2 regions of the Streptomyces sp. NPDC030222 genome follow, and region 2 is predicted to be linked to the other one. Evidence: predicted binding sites of a transcription regulator. Region 2 holds the regulator's gene; the other holds the start of a gene.
The links. Region 2 encodes HspR, which represses chaperone genes until heat shock. Its sites were predicted from a motif close to TTGAGNNNNNNNNNCTCAA; they were not measured.
Positions count from the first base shown of each region.

Region 1: the regulator HspR is predicted to act here: its motif matches at 2,182-2,200, upstream of lon (endopeptidase La).

Region 1 is NZ_JBVICA010000001.1:290,543-296,183, reverse strand. Features, by position in the region: gene ACZ4Z5_RS01250 (spermidine synthase family protein) at 1-642, opposite strand, end outside; gene ACZ4Z5_RS01245 (rhomboid-like protein) at 1,002-1,835, shown strand; gene lon (endopeptidase La) at 2,223-4,625, shown strand; gene ACZ4Z5_RS01235 (lysozyme) at 4,685-5,533, opposite strand.
Region 2 is NZ_JBVICA010000021.1:133,316-138,956, reverse strand. Features, by position in the region: partial or broken gene dnaK (molecular chaperone DnaK) at 1-41, shown strand, start outside; gene grpE (nucleotide exchange factor GrpE) at 38-685, shown strand; gene dnaJ (molecular chaperone DnaJ) at 725-1,900, shown strand; gene ACZ4Z5_RS26675 (heat shock protein transcriptional repressor HspR) at 1,902-2,360, shown strand; gene ACZ4Z5_RS26670 (GOLPH3/VPS74 family protein) at 2,970-3,794, shown strand; partial or broken gene ACZ4Z5_RS26665 (helix-turn-helix domain-containing protein) at 3,875-4,224, opposite strand; gene ACZ4Z5_RS26660 (hypothetical protein) at 4,494-4,988, opposite strand; gene ACZ4Z5_RS26655 (helix-turn-helix transcriptional regulator) at 5,022-5,641, opposite strand, start outside.

The DNA.
Region 1 (5,641 bases), on a different contig from region 2:
ATCCGGTACGCCCCGGGCAACCCGGATCTCTTCGGTCCGAACCTCGCAGAACCCGGCATTCCGCAAGGCCTTCTCAAATGCGACGGACGGTCGTGCGGACCAGACGGCGAGCACCCCACCCGGTTCGAGGCGGTCCCGGCAGGCCTCCAGACCGGCCGGCGCGTACAGGCTCCCGTTGCTCTCCGTGACCGTCCAGTCGGGGCCGTTGTCGATGTCCAGGCACAGGGCGTCATGGCGGCCGGAGGCGGGGTCGTGCAGATGGACGAGGAGGTCGGTGTGCAGCACCTCCGTCCTGGGATCGGCGAGCGCCGCGGCCGACACCACGTCGAGCGGGCCTTCGCGGTGCCAGTCGATGACGGCCTCCTCGCGCTCCACCACGGTGATGCGTCCCCAGCGCGGCTCGGCCGCGGCGTGGGCGAGCGAGAAGCCGACACCGAGTCCGCCGATGAGCACGGAGGGCCGCTCACGGTCCGCGGGCAGGGCCCGGAGCGCCGCGTCGACGAGCAGCCGTTCCGAGCGTCCGTCTGAGGTGTCCATCAGGAAGCAGCCGTTGGCGATGATCTCGAAGTCCTCGCCGCGTCTGCGCAGCACCACCTCGCCGTAGGGGCCTTCTCGGCGGTCGATGGTGACGGGAACGGACATGGACGCGACCTCCGGCTGATCCGTACGACGGCGTGAGCGACGGCTTTCCGTCCATCCTGGCGGGAGGGCGAGCACGCGCCCAAGCCGTTTACGTGCCGCATTGACGTGTGACCCCGTTACGCGCGGCTGACCCCGTCGTGCGCGGCGCGCGTGGACTCGGCCGGGAGGGCACGCCGGCGGACGCGCGGCGGGGGCCGGAGGTTGCTTTCTGTGACGCACGTCATGGACGCGGCCGGAGAAGATCCCCGAGGGTGGCCGTTGTCCATGACATGGGGAAAGCGGCCGGGGTGTACACGGGCGGCTCGACGATTCCGGACGCGGGCGGCAGCGCACGCCGGACGGGGAAGGAGCCTGACGCGGTGCAACGGCCTCGCGCGGCAGCGGACCGGAGCGGATCGCCGGACCGCACGGCAACGCCACCGGTGCCCGACCAAGGGGCGTCGGCGCCGCACGAAGGGCCGTCGCAAGGCACCCCCGCCGCACGGGCGACGTGCGGACCGGGCCCCCGGGCAGGGGCCCGGCAGGCGCTGCGCCTGCTGCCGAGCCCCACGGGCGCGCCCTTCACCTTCTGGTACTCGCTGCTTCTCGTCGGCACGTCGCTGTTCGCCCAGTACGGCGATCCGGACACCGTCGCGGCCCTGCTGCGCGGCTCCAGCACGGACGTCGCACATCTCGTGACCAGTCCCCTGCGGGTCCTGGTCGCCAGCGCCCTGTGGATCTCGGGCGGCCTGGCCTCGGCGTACGCCCTCGGGTTCCTCTTCGTGCTGACGGCGCTGGAACGCCGTACGGGCGCCTGGCCCACCGCGGGACTGTTCGTGATCGGCCATATGGCCACGACCCTGGTCACGGAGATTCCGGTCGGGCTGTCGGTGCTGGCCGGACATCTGCCGGTGACCTCCCTGCACCGTCTCGACTACGGCATCAGCTTCGGCCTTCTGGCGTGCGTGGGCGGGCTCGCCGGGCTGCTGAGCCCGCGGGCGCGGTGGATCGCGCTCGCGTGGGTGGCGGTGATGCTGGGCCGGGACCTGCTGGTGTTCGAGGATCCGATCAGCAACTGGGGCCATCCGATCGCCCTGCTCGTCGGTATCGCGTGCTGGCCGCTGCTGCGGCGCCTGCCCGGTCGCCCGGAGCGCCCGTGGCGGCGTTCCCCGGGAGCGTCCGCAGCTCAGGTGCTTCCCACGGTCGTGCCGTAGGCGGCACGCCCCCGGCCTCGCCTCGTCGGCGTCCGGTCGGCCCCCGCCCCGTCTGTGTCAGCTGGGCGGCCGGTTCGTGGACGGGGACGCACCCCGCGCGGCGACGGCGAGGGGCGGTGTGATGGCGCACGAACGGGCGCGATGCGACGGCGAGCGCGGCAGCGACTGGCGACGCGGCGACGATCACCCGACACGTCCGGTCGGCACGGGGCACATGCTCCGCGTCCGTGGCGTTCCTGGTGGTCAGAGCTGTCCTGTTCCCTGCCTGGTGGTCCGCGCCCCTCTTCCGGGTGATCGCCGACAGCGAACAACCGGCGCCCGTGGAACATCCGGCCGCTCCCGAGCATTGAGTCGGCATAGCTCAACTTGAGTGCTGAAGGGGAGATCATGGCTTCGACGTCCACACCGCTCACCCTGCCCGTGCTGCCCCTCGACGACGAGGTCGTGCTTCCCGGCATGGTGGTGCCGCTGGACCTGTCCGACACCGAGGTGCGCGCCGCGGTGGAGGCCGCGCAGGCGGCCGCCCGGGCCTCCGGGGGCCGTCCCAAGGTGCTCCTGGTGCCGCGCATCGACGGCACGTACGCCGGGACCGGCGTCCTGGGCACGGTCGAGCAGGTCGGACGGCTCGCCGACGGCGACCCCGGCGCCCTGATCCGCGGCCGCGGCCGCGTGAGGATCGGCGCCGGCACCACCGGACCCGGTGCCGCGCTGTGGGTGGAGGGCACCCCGGTCGAGGAGACGGTCCCCGACCCGCTGCCCGGCTCCGTCACCGAGCTGGTGAAGGAGTACAAGGCCCTCGCCACCAGCTGGCTGAAGAAGCGCGGCGCCTGGCAGGTCGTCGACCGCGTCCAGCAGATCGACGACGTCTCCGCGCTCGCCGACAACTCCGGGTACTCGCCGTTCCTCACCGTCGCCCAGAAGGTGGAGCTCCTGGAGACCGCCGACCCGGTCACGCGGCTGAAGCTCGCCATCCAGTGGCTGCGCGACCACCTCGCCGAACAGGACGTGGCCGAGTCCATCGCCAAGGACGTCCAGGAGGGTGTCGACCGGCAGCAGCGCGAGTTCCTGCTGCGGCGGCAGCTCGAAGCCGTCCGGAAGGAGCTGCGCGAGCTGAACGGCGAGTCCGACGACGACGAACCCGACGACTACCGCGCCCGCGTGGAGGCGGCCGACCTGCCCGAGAAGGTCCGCGAGGCGGCCCTCAAGGAGGTCGCCAAACTGGAGCGGTCCGGTGACCAGAACCCCGAGAGCGGCTGGATCCGCACCTGGCTGGACACCGTCCTGGAGATGCCGTGGAACGAGCGCACCGAGGACGCCTACGACATCAAGGGGGCCAAGGCGGTCCTCGACGCCGAGCACGCCGGTCTGGAGGACGTCAAGGAGCGGATCACCGAGTACCTCGCGGTGCGCAAGCGCCGCGCGGACCGGGGCCTCGGCGTGGTCGGCGGCCGGCGCGGAGGCGCGGTGCTCGCGCTCGTCGGACCTCCCGGCGTCGGCAAGACCTCGCTCGGCGAGTCCGTGGCGCACGCCATGGGCCGGAAGTTCGTCCGGGTCGCCCTCGGCGGTGTGCGGGACGAGGCGGAGGTCCGCGGTCACCGGCGGACCTACGTGGGCGCCCTGCCCGGCCGTATCGTCCGGGCGATCAAGGAGGCCGGTTCGATGAACCCGGTCGTCCTGCTCGACGAGATCGACAAGGTCGGCTCCGACTTCCGCGGCGACCCGGCCGCGGCGCTGCTCGAAGTCCTCGACCCGGCGCAGAACCACACCTTCCGCGACCACTACCTGGAGGTCGAACTCGACCTGAGCGACGTCGTCTTCCTGGCCACCGCCAATGTGCTGGAGGCCATTCCGGAGGCGCTGCTCGACCGTATGGAACTCGTCAGGCTCGACGGCTACACCGAGGACGAGAAGGTCGTCATCGCCCGCGACCACCTGCTCCCGCGCCAGCTGGAGCGGGCCGGTCTGGCGGACGGAGAGGTGACCATCGACGAGTCCGCCCTGCGCAGGCTCGCCGGCGAGTACACCCGCGAGGCGGGCGTGCGGACCCTGGAGCGTGCCGTCGCGCGGCTGCTGCGGAAGGTCGCGGCCCAGCACGAGCTCGGGGAACGTGCGTTCCCGTTCACGGTCACCGAGGACGATCTGCGCGGACTGATCGGACGGCCGCACCACGTGCCCGAGTCCGCCCAGGACCCGGCGGAGCGCCGCACCTCGGTGCCCGGCGTGGCCACCGGACTCGCGGTCACCGGCGCGGGCGGGGACGTCCTCTTCGTGGAGGCGTCACTGGCCGATCCGGAGACGGGTGCCGCCGGGCTGACCCTCACCGGTCAGTTGGGCGACGTGATGAAGGAGTCGGCGCAGATCGCGCTGAGCTTCCTCCGTTCGCACGGTGCGGAGCTGGAGCTGCCGGTGGCGGACCTCAAGGACCGCGGGGTGCACGTCCACTTCCCGGCCGGCGCCGTTCCCAAGGACGGCCCGAGCGCCGGCGTCACGATGACGACCGCGCTGGCGTCGCTGCTCTCGGGCCGGCTCGTCCGTACGGACGTGGCCATGACCGGCGAGGTGTCGCTGACCGGCCGGGTGCTGCCGATCGGCGGGGTGAAGCAGAAGCTGCTCGCCGCGCACCGGGCGGGCATCACCACCGTGGTGATCCCCAAGCGGAACGAGGCGGACCTGGACGACGTCCCGGCGGAGGTCCTCGAAGGGCTGGAGGTGCACCCGGTCACCGACGTCCGGCAGGTCCTGGAGCTCGCCCTGGCGCCGGCCACGGCGGACGTCCCGGTCGCGGCCTGACCCCGCTCGGTCCCTCTCCCTCTCCCGTGGGGAGAGGGACCACGGGTTTGTCGGCCGCCTCAGCCGTTCGCCAGTGCCCGCAGCCGGTCGTAGGCGCCGTTGAACCGGTCGTGGTCGCCCACGAGCGGCCCGGACGAGGTGTACTGCCACATCGTGTGGTAGAGCCATCCCGCGGGGAGTTCGCCCGGGGTGGTGTCGTACCGGGCGATCCACAGCGGGTTCACCGCGCCGAAGCCCGGGTGGTTGCCGGTGCACATCTTCCACCAGCTGGTGGCGGTGTAGATGACGGGGTCGCGCCCGGTACGCGCCTTGTAGCGGGTGACGAAGGAACGGATCCAGCTCACCATCGACGCGCGGGACTTGCCGTAGCAGGCCGATCCGTACGGGTTCCACTCGATGTCGAGGACACCGGGCAGGGTCCGGCCGTCGCGCACCCAGCCACCGCCACGGGCGATGAAGTAGTCGGCCTGGGCGGCGCCCGAGGACGTGTCGGGGGTCGCGAAGTGGTACGCGCCCCTGATCATGCCCACGCTGCGCGAGCCGTTGTACTGCTGCGTGAAGTAGGGGTTCTTGTAGTAGGTGCCTTCGGTGGACTTTACGTAGGCCCATTTCACTCCACTGGCCCAGAGGGCGGGCCAGTCGACGGTGCCCTGGTGGCTGCTGACGTCCACGCCCTCGATCTGGGTCGAGCGGCCCGCCGACGGCATACCGCGCCAGCCGTCGTGTGCGAGGACGCCCATGCCCATGCGGGCCGAACCGCGTGCGAGCCGCGCCTTCGCGGCGCCCGCCGCGTCGGCGGTGCCGGGAGGGGCCAGGGCGAGGCAGAGGGGCAGGGTGGCGAGGCTGAGGAGGATCGCGGCCGTCGCAGTGCGCGGGCGGCGCTCCGTTCCGGATCTTTGCACGGGCATAGCCTGCCCCTGAACGCTGCGCATGAGGGCTTCTGACGAACCGTCGGCATGTCGTGGCGTGAACACGTCATAGACGGGGGTGCTCCGGAGCGGTCCGGCGCCCGTCGC
Region 2 (5,641 bases):
AGATCGTCGACGACGAGAAGCCGAAGGGCGGCGCCGCATGACGGAGGAGACCCCGGGCTTCGAGGAGCAGCCCGACGTCCCCTCCGGCGCCACTCCCGGTGAAGCGGCGCAAGGCCCCGAGTCCGGCTCCGCCCAGGAGCCGGGCCCGGCGGCCCCGGCCGGGGACGATCTGCAGACCGTGGCCGTCACGGCACAGCTGGACCAGGCCCGCAGCGCCCTCAACGAGCGCACCGTGGACCTCCAGCGGCTCCAGGCGGAGTACCAGAACTACCGCCGTCGGGTGGAGCGGGACCGTGTCACGGTCAAGGAGATCGCCGTCGCGAACCTGCTGACCGAGCTGCTGCCCGTCCTCGACGACATCGGCCGCGCCCGGGAGCACGGCGAGCTGGTCGGCGGGTTCAAGTCCGTCGCCGAGTCGCTGGAGACGGTCGCGGCGAAGATGGGCCTCCAGCAGTTCGGCAAGGAGGGCGAGCCCTTCGACCCGACGATCCACGAGGCCCTGATGCACTCGTACGCGCCGGACGTCACCGAGACGACGTGCGTCGCGATCCTTCAGCCGGGGTACCGCATCGGGGAGCGCACCATCCGCCCCGCGCGGGTCGCGGTGGCCGAGCCCCAGCCCGGGGCCCAGCCGAAGGACGACCGGCCGGCCGACGAGGAGAGCGGTGGCCCGGACGAGGGCTGACGCCGATTCAGTGACGGGTCGAGAGGAGGGACACCGGGGATGAGCACGAAGGACTTCGTCGAGAAGGACTACTACAAGGTTCTCGGTGTCCCCAAGGACGCCACCGAGGCCGAGATCAAGAAGGCGTACCGGAAGCTCGCCCGCGAGTTCCACCCGGACGCCAACAAGGGGGACGCCGGGGCCGAGGCGCGCTTCAAGGAGATCTCCGAGGCGAACGACGTCCTCGGCGACCCCAAGAAGCGCAAGGAGTACGACGAGGCGCGTGCTCTGTTCGGCAACGGCGGCTTCCGGGCCGGCCCCGGCGGGGCAGGCGGATCGTTCAACTTCGACCTGGGCGACCTCTTCGGAGGCGCCCAGGGCGGCGGGGGCGGCGGCGGATTCGGCGGCGGCGGTCTCGGCGACGTGTTCGGCGGGCTGTTCAACCGCGGTACCGCCGGTACGCGCACCCAGCCGCGGCGCGGGCAGGACATCGAGTCCGAGGTGACGCTCAGCTTCACCGAGGCGGTCGACGGGGCCACGGTCCCGATCCGGCTGTCCAGCCAGTCCCCGTGCAAGGCCTGCTCGGGCACCGGCGACAAGAACGGCACTCCCCGGGTCTGCCCCACCTGTGTCGGCACCGGCCAGGTGTCGCGCGGCAGCGGTGGCGGATTCTCGCTCACCGACCCGTGCGTGGACTGCAAGGGCCGCGGGCTCATCGCCCAGGACCCCTGCGAAGTCTGCAAGGGCAGCGGGCGCGCCCGCTCCGCCCGGACCATGCAGGTGCGCATCCCGGCCGGGGTGAGCAATGGCCAGAAGATCCGGCTGCGCGGCAAGGGCGCCCCCGGCGAGCGCGGCGGACCGGCGGGCGACCTGTACGTCGTCGTGCACGTCGGCTCGCATCCGGTGTTCGGCCGCAAGGACGACAACCTCACCGTCACCGTGCCGGTCTCCTTCACGGAGGCCGCGCTCGGCGGCGAGGTGAAGGTGCCGACCCTCGGCGGGCCGCCGGTCACGCTGAAGCTCCCGGCCGGCACGCCCAACGGCCGCACGATGCGGGCGCGTGGGAAGGGTGCGGTCCGCAAGGACGGCACGCGCGGCGACCTGCTGGTCACCGTCGAGGTGCAGGTGCCCAAGGACCTGAGTACGGAGGCCCGCGACGCGCTGGAGGCCTACCGCAAGGCCACCGCCGACGAGGACCCCAGAGCAGAACTGTTCCAGGCCGCGAAGGGAGCATGAGATGGACGGCCGCCGTCGACAGCCGGCATACGGCAGGGCCTACGAACTCACTGACGAGACCCCGGTCTACGTCATCTCGGTGGCCGCCCAGCTGTCGGGTCTGCACCCGCAGACGCTCCGGCAGTACGACCGTCTCGGCCTGGTCTCACCCGACCGCACGGCGGGCCGCGGCCGGCGCTACTCGGCCCGGGACATCGAACTGCTCCGCCAGGTGCAGCAGTTGTCCCAGGACGAGGGCATCAACCTGGCCGGAATCAAGCGCATCATCGAACTGGAGAACCAGGTCGCCGCGCTCCAGCAGCGCGTCGCCGAACTGTCGGCGGCCGTGGAGGGCGCGGCGGCGGCGATGCAGCAGCGCGAGGCACAGGTGCACGCCTCGTACCGGCGCGACCTGGTGCCGTACCAGGACATGCAGCAGACCAGCGCGCTGGTCGTCTGGCGGCCCAAGCGGCAGGACTGACGGCCCCGGCGCCTGGGCTCGCACACCGGCGTCGTGGGCCCGCCTGCCGGTGTCGTGGGCCCGCCTGCCGGTGTCGTTGGCCCGCCTGCCGGTGTCGTGGGCCCCTCCGTCGGCACCCCTGGCCCGTCCCCGGCGTCCCCGGGCAGGTCCCGCCGTGCGGCGGCGTCCCGGGCAAGTCCCCCGCCCGTAAGCGCCCAGGCCCGTAAGCGCCCCCGCCCGTAAGCGCCCCGGCCCGCCCCATCGGCACCGCGCACGCGGTCATGTGAAGCACCACGGGCATCACCGCACCAACAGCATCACCCGTAACGGCGAAGGGCCGGAGAGCGCCAACGGCTCTCCGGCCCTTCGCCGTTCCCGCCGTCAGCATGCTGCCTCGCCCGTGCATCGAGCCGTCACCGGTTTCGCTTCAGCCGCTTCCGCCGCGCCGGCATTGACTTTCTCAGCGGAAAACGCAGAAGGAAATCAGGGACGCAGATGCCGGGGGGAAATCATGCGCAAGGGATTCACGTCTGCCGCGGTCTGTCCGATGCTCGCCGTCGCCGGTCTCACCGCCACGGCGGGCAGCGCCTCCGCGGCCGGTCTGCCCGGCACCGGGAGGCGGGCACCCCGGTGCCGGAGGTGCGCCGGCTGCCGGACGCCCACGCGGACGCCCTCGCCGCCCTGATCGCCGCGGCGCCCGGCCCCCGGGACCACCAACTGCTGCACCACCTGCGCATGGTGATGAACCGCAGGGGGCTCCCGCCAGGCGAAGAGGCCGCACCGGGCATGCTCGCGGGGCAGACTTCCGGAAAAACCGGAACGGTGAAGGGAACATGCGTGGCAACCGTCGTGACCTTGGCAGGGGACATGGTCCTGCTCGCCTACGACATCGAGAAGAGCCGGCTTCCCGTGCGGCAGACGCTCGCGCCCTCGGTGCGCGGCGCGCTGCTCGCCGGACTGCTCGCCGAGGGCCGGCTGGAGGACCGGGACGGCAGGGTCCACAGCACGGGTGAGGCCCCGTCGGACGAGGCGTCCCGTCGGCTGTGGACCACGATCGGGACCGACCCGGGCCGGCGGTGGACCCACTGGGTCCGCAGGGACGGCCGAGCGTCGATCGAGGACGTGCTGCGGACGCTGGAGCAGGACGGGCTGATCGAACGGAGCACGTCCCGCGTCTTCGGTCTCTTCCGGTACGCGCGGGTGGCGCTCACCGAGTCCGGTACGGCCGCCGTCAAGGACGTACGGGCCAGGGTGCTGGCCACGGCGGAGGGCCCGGCGGAGCGTGCCGCGCTGTTCACCGGGATCGCCCACGCCGGCCGCCAGCTCGGCTTCATACCGGCCGCCCGTCGCCGCGCGGCCGCTTCCCGCCTCGACGAACTCCTCGGCCGGGCCGAGCCCGTCGGGTCGGCGGTGCGCCGGGTCGTCCGCGACCTGGAGGGCGCAGCGGTGACGTGACCCGCCGGCGGACCGGCAGGGCCGTCGCTCGGTGGACCGCGTGCCGGAGCCGGCCGCGTGTCGGAGTCGGCCGCGTGTCGGATCCAGCCGCGCTCGCGCGCCAGCGGGGCCGCGTGGGGGCGGCTGGTCGCGTCCAGCAGGCGCAGCAGGTCGGCGACGTGGCGGCGGTAGTTGCGTACGGACATGCCGAGGTCACGGGCGCCGGTCTCGTCCTCGCCGACCTGGCACATGGACAGCAGGACCTGCCGCTCGACCTCGCTGGGCGCGTCCCCGGCGGGTTCCGGCTCCCCCAGGAGGTCCGCGAGGTCGGTCGTGTGGCACCGGATCTTCTCGAAGAGCGCCGGGATGTCGGCGACGAGTTCCGTCTCCTGGGCGATCGGCGCGCCGCGCGTGGTGTCGGACGGTCGAGAGGTACGTCCGCGGTGCGCCGGTGTTGATGCGAGGGAGAAGGGGCAGGCGGTCCCGGTCCCGGCCGTCCCTTCGTCCCGTCGTTCTGCCGGGTCGTTCTGCCGTTCTGTTGTCGGGTTCGTCCGGCAGGGTTCGTGTGGCAGTTCGTCCGACGGGGTTCCGGTGGGGCTCGTCGGGCAGGGTTCGTGCGGCAGTTCGTCCGACGGGTTCGTCCGGTGGCTTCGCCCGGTGGCGTTCGTCCCGCAGGTTCTTCCGTGGTGGCGTTCGTCCCGCAGGTTCTTCCGGCCGGGTTCAGGTGATGGCTTCCGCCGCGATGTCGAGGGCGGTCAGCCACAGGGGCTGGGCGCCGGTGCCGAACGCGGCCGCGAGGGCGTGCCCGATGGCGACGTCGGCGGCGAGGACCTTCGCTCCGTCCTGCCATTCGGCGTCGACCCTGCCGTCGCCGTCGGACGTGAGGGTGGCGAGGCGGCGGCCGTCGCGCAGCAGGCGGCTCTCGACCAGGGAACAGGGCACCAGCCGGTAGGCGGTGCCGGCGAGTTCGACGTCGACGCGGTAGGACCTGCGGGACAGCCGGCCCTTGGCGGGGGTGATGCGCGCCGTGGAGCCGTCGACGGTGAGGGTCAGCCGGGCGGGGTCGCGGGTGCCGATGGGGGTGTGGGTGTCGGGCTCGGTGCCGGGGGCGCGGACGAGGGTGACATGCGGCAGGGACGTGCCGGACACGTCGAGGGTGCCGGCCGGTCCGTCGAGGACGACGAGGGGGGTTTCGGCCAGGGGGTCGGGGTGCATGGTCCTTCCTTGGTGGGGGTTCGTCACGGTGGGTCAGTCGTCCTGGTCGAGGATCCCCGACCGGGCGATCAGATAGCCGAGTTGTGCGCGGCTGCCGCTGCCCAGCGCGCTGCCGAGCTTGGCGATGTGGGCCCGGCAGGTGCGGACGCTCATCCCGAGCCGGCGGGCGATGGCCTCGTCGACGTGGCCTTCGACGAGGAGCCGGGCGATGGAGCGCTGGACGCCGGTGATCCCGTCCGGGGTGTTGCCGTAGGGGATCTCCTTCTCCAGCGGGGTCGCGCAACGCCAGAACTGGTCGAAGACGGAGGCGAGATAGTCGACCAGGCCGGGGTGGTGGAGTTCGAGGGCGACCTGGCGGTCGCTGCGGGCCGGGATGATGGCGATCCGACGGTCGAAGATGATCATTCGCTCGATGAGTTCCTCGAGCGTACGGACCTCCACCCGGCCCGGCCTGACCTGGTCGAGGAAGGCGAAGAGTCCGGTGCCGTAGCGGGCCGTGTGCTGGTAGAGGTACCGCATCCGCACCCCGCGGCTGAGCAGCGACCGTACGCGGGGCAGCGCCTGGGTGAGCGCGAGCGGTGAACGGACGCCGCCGGGCTGCACGGTGAGGAGTTCCTCGGAGCACTGGGCGGTCGCCATGTCGAGCACCGCGT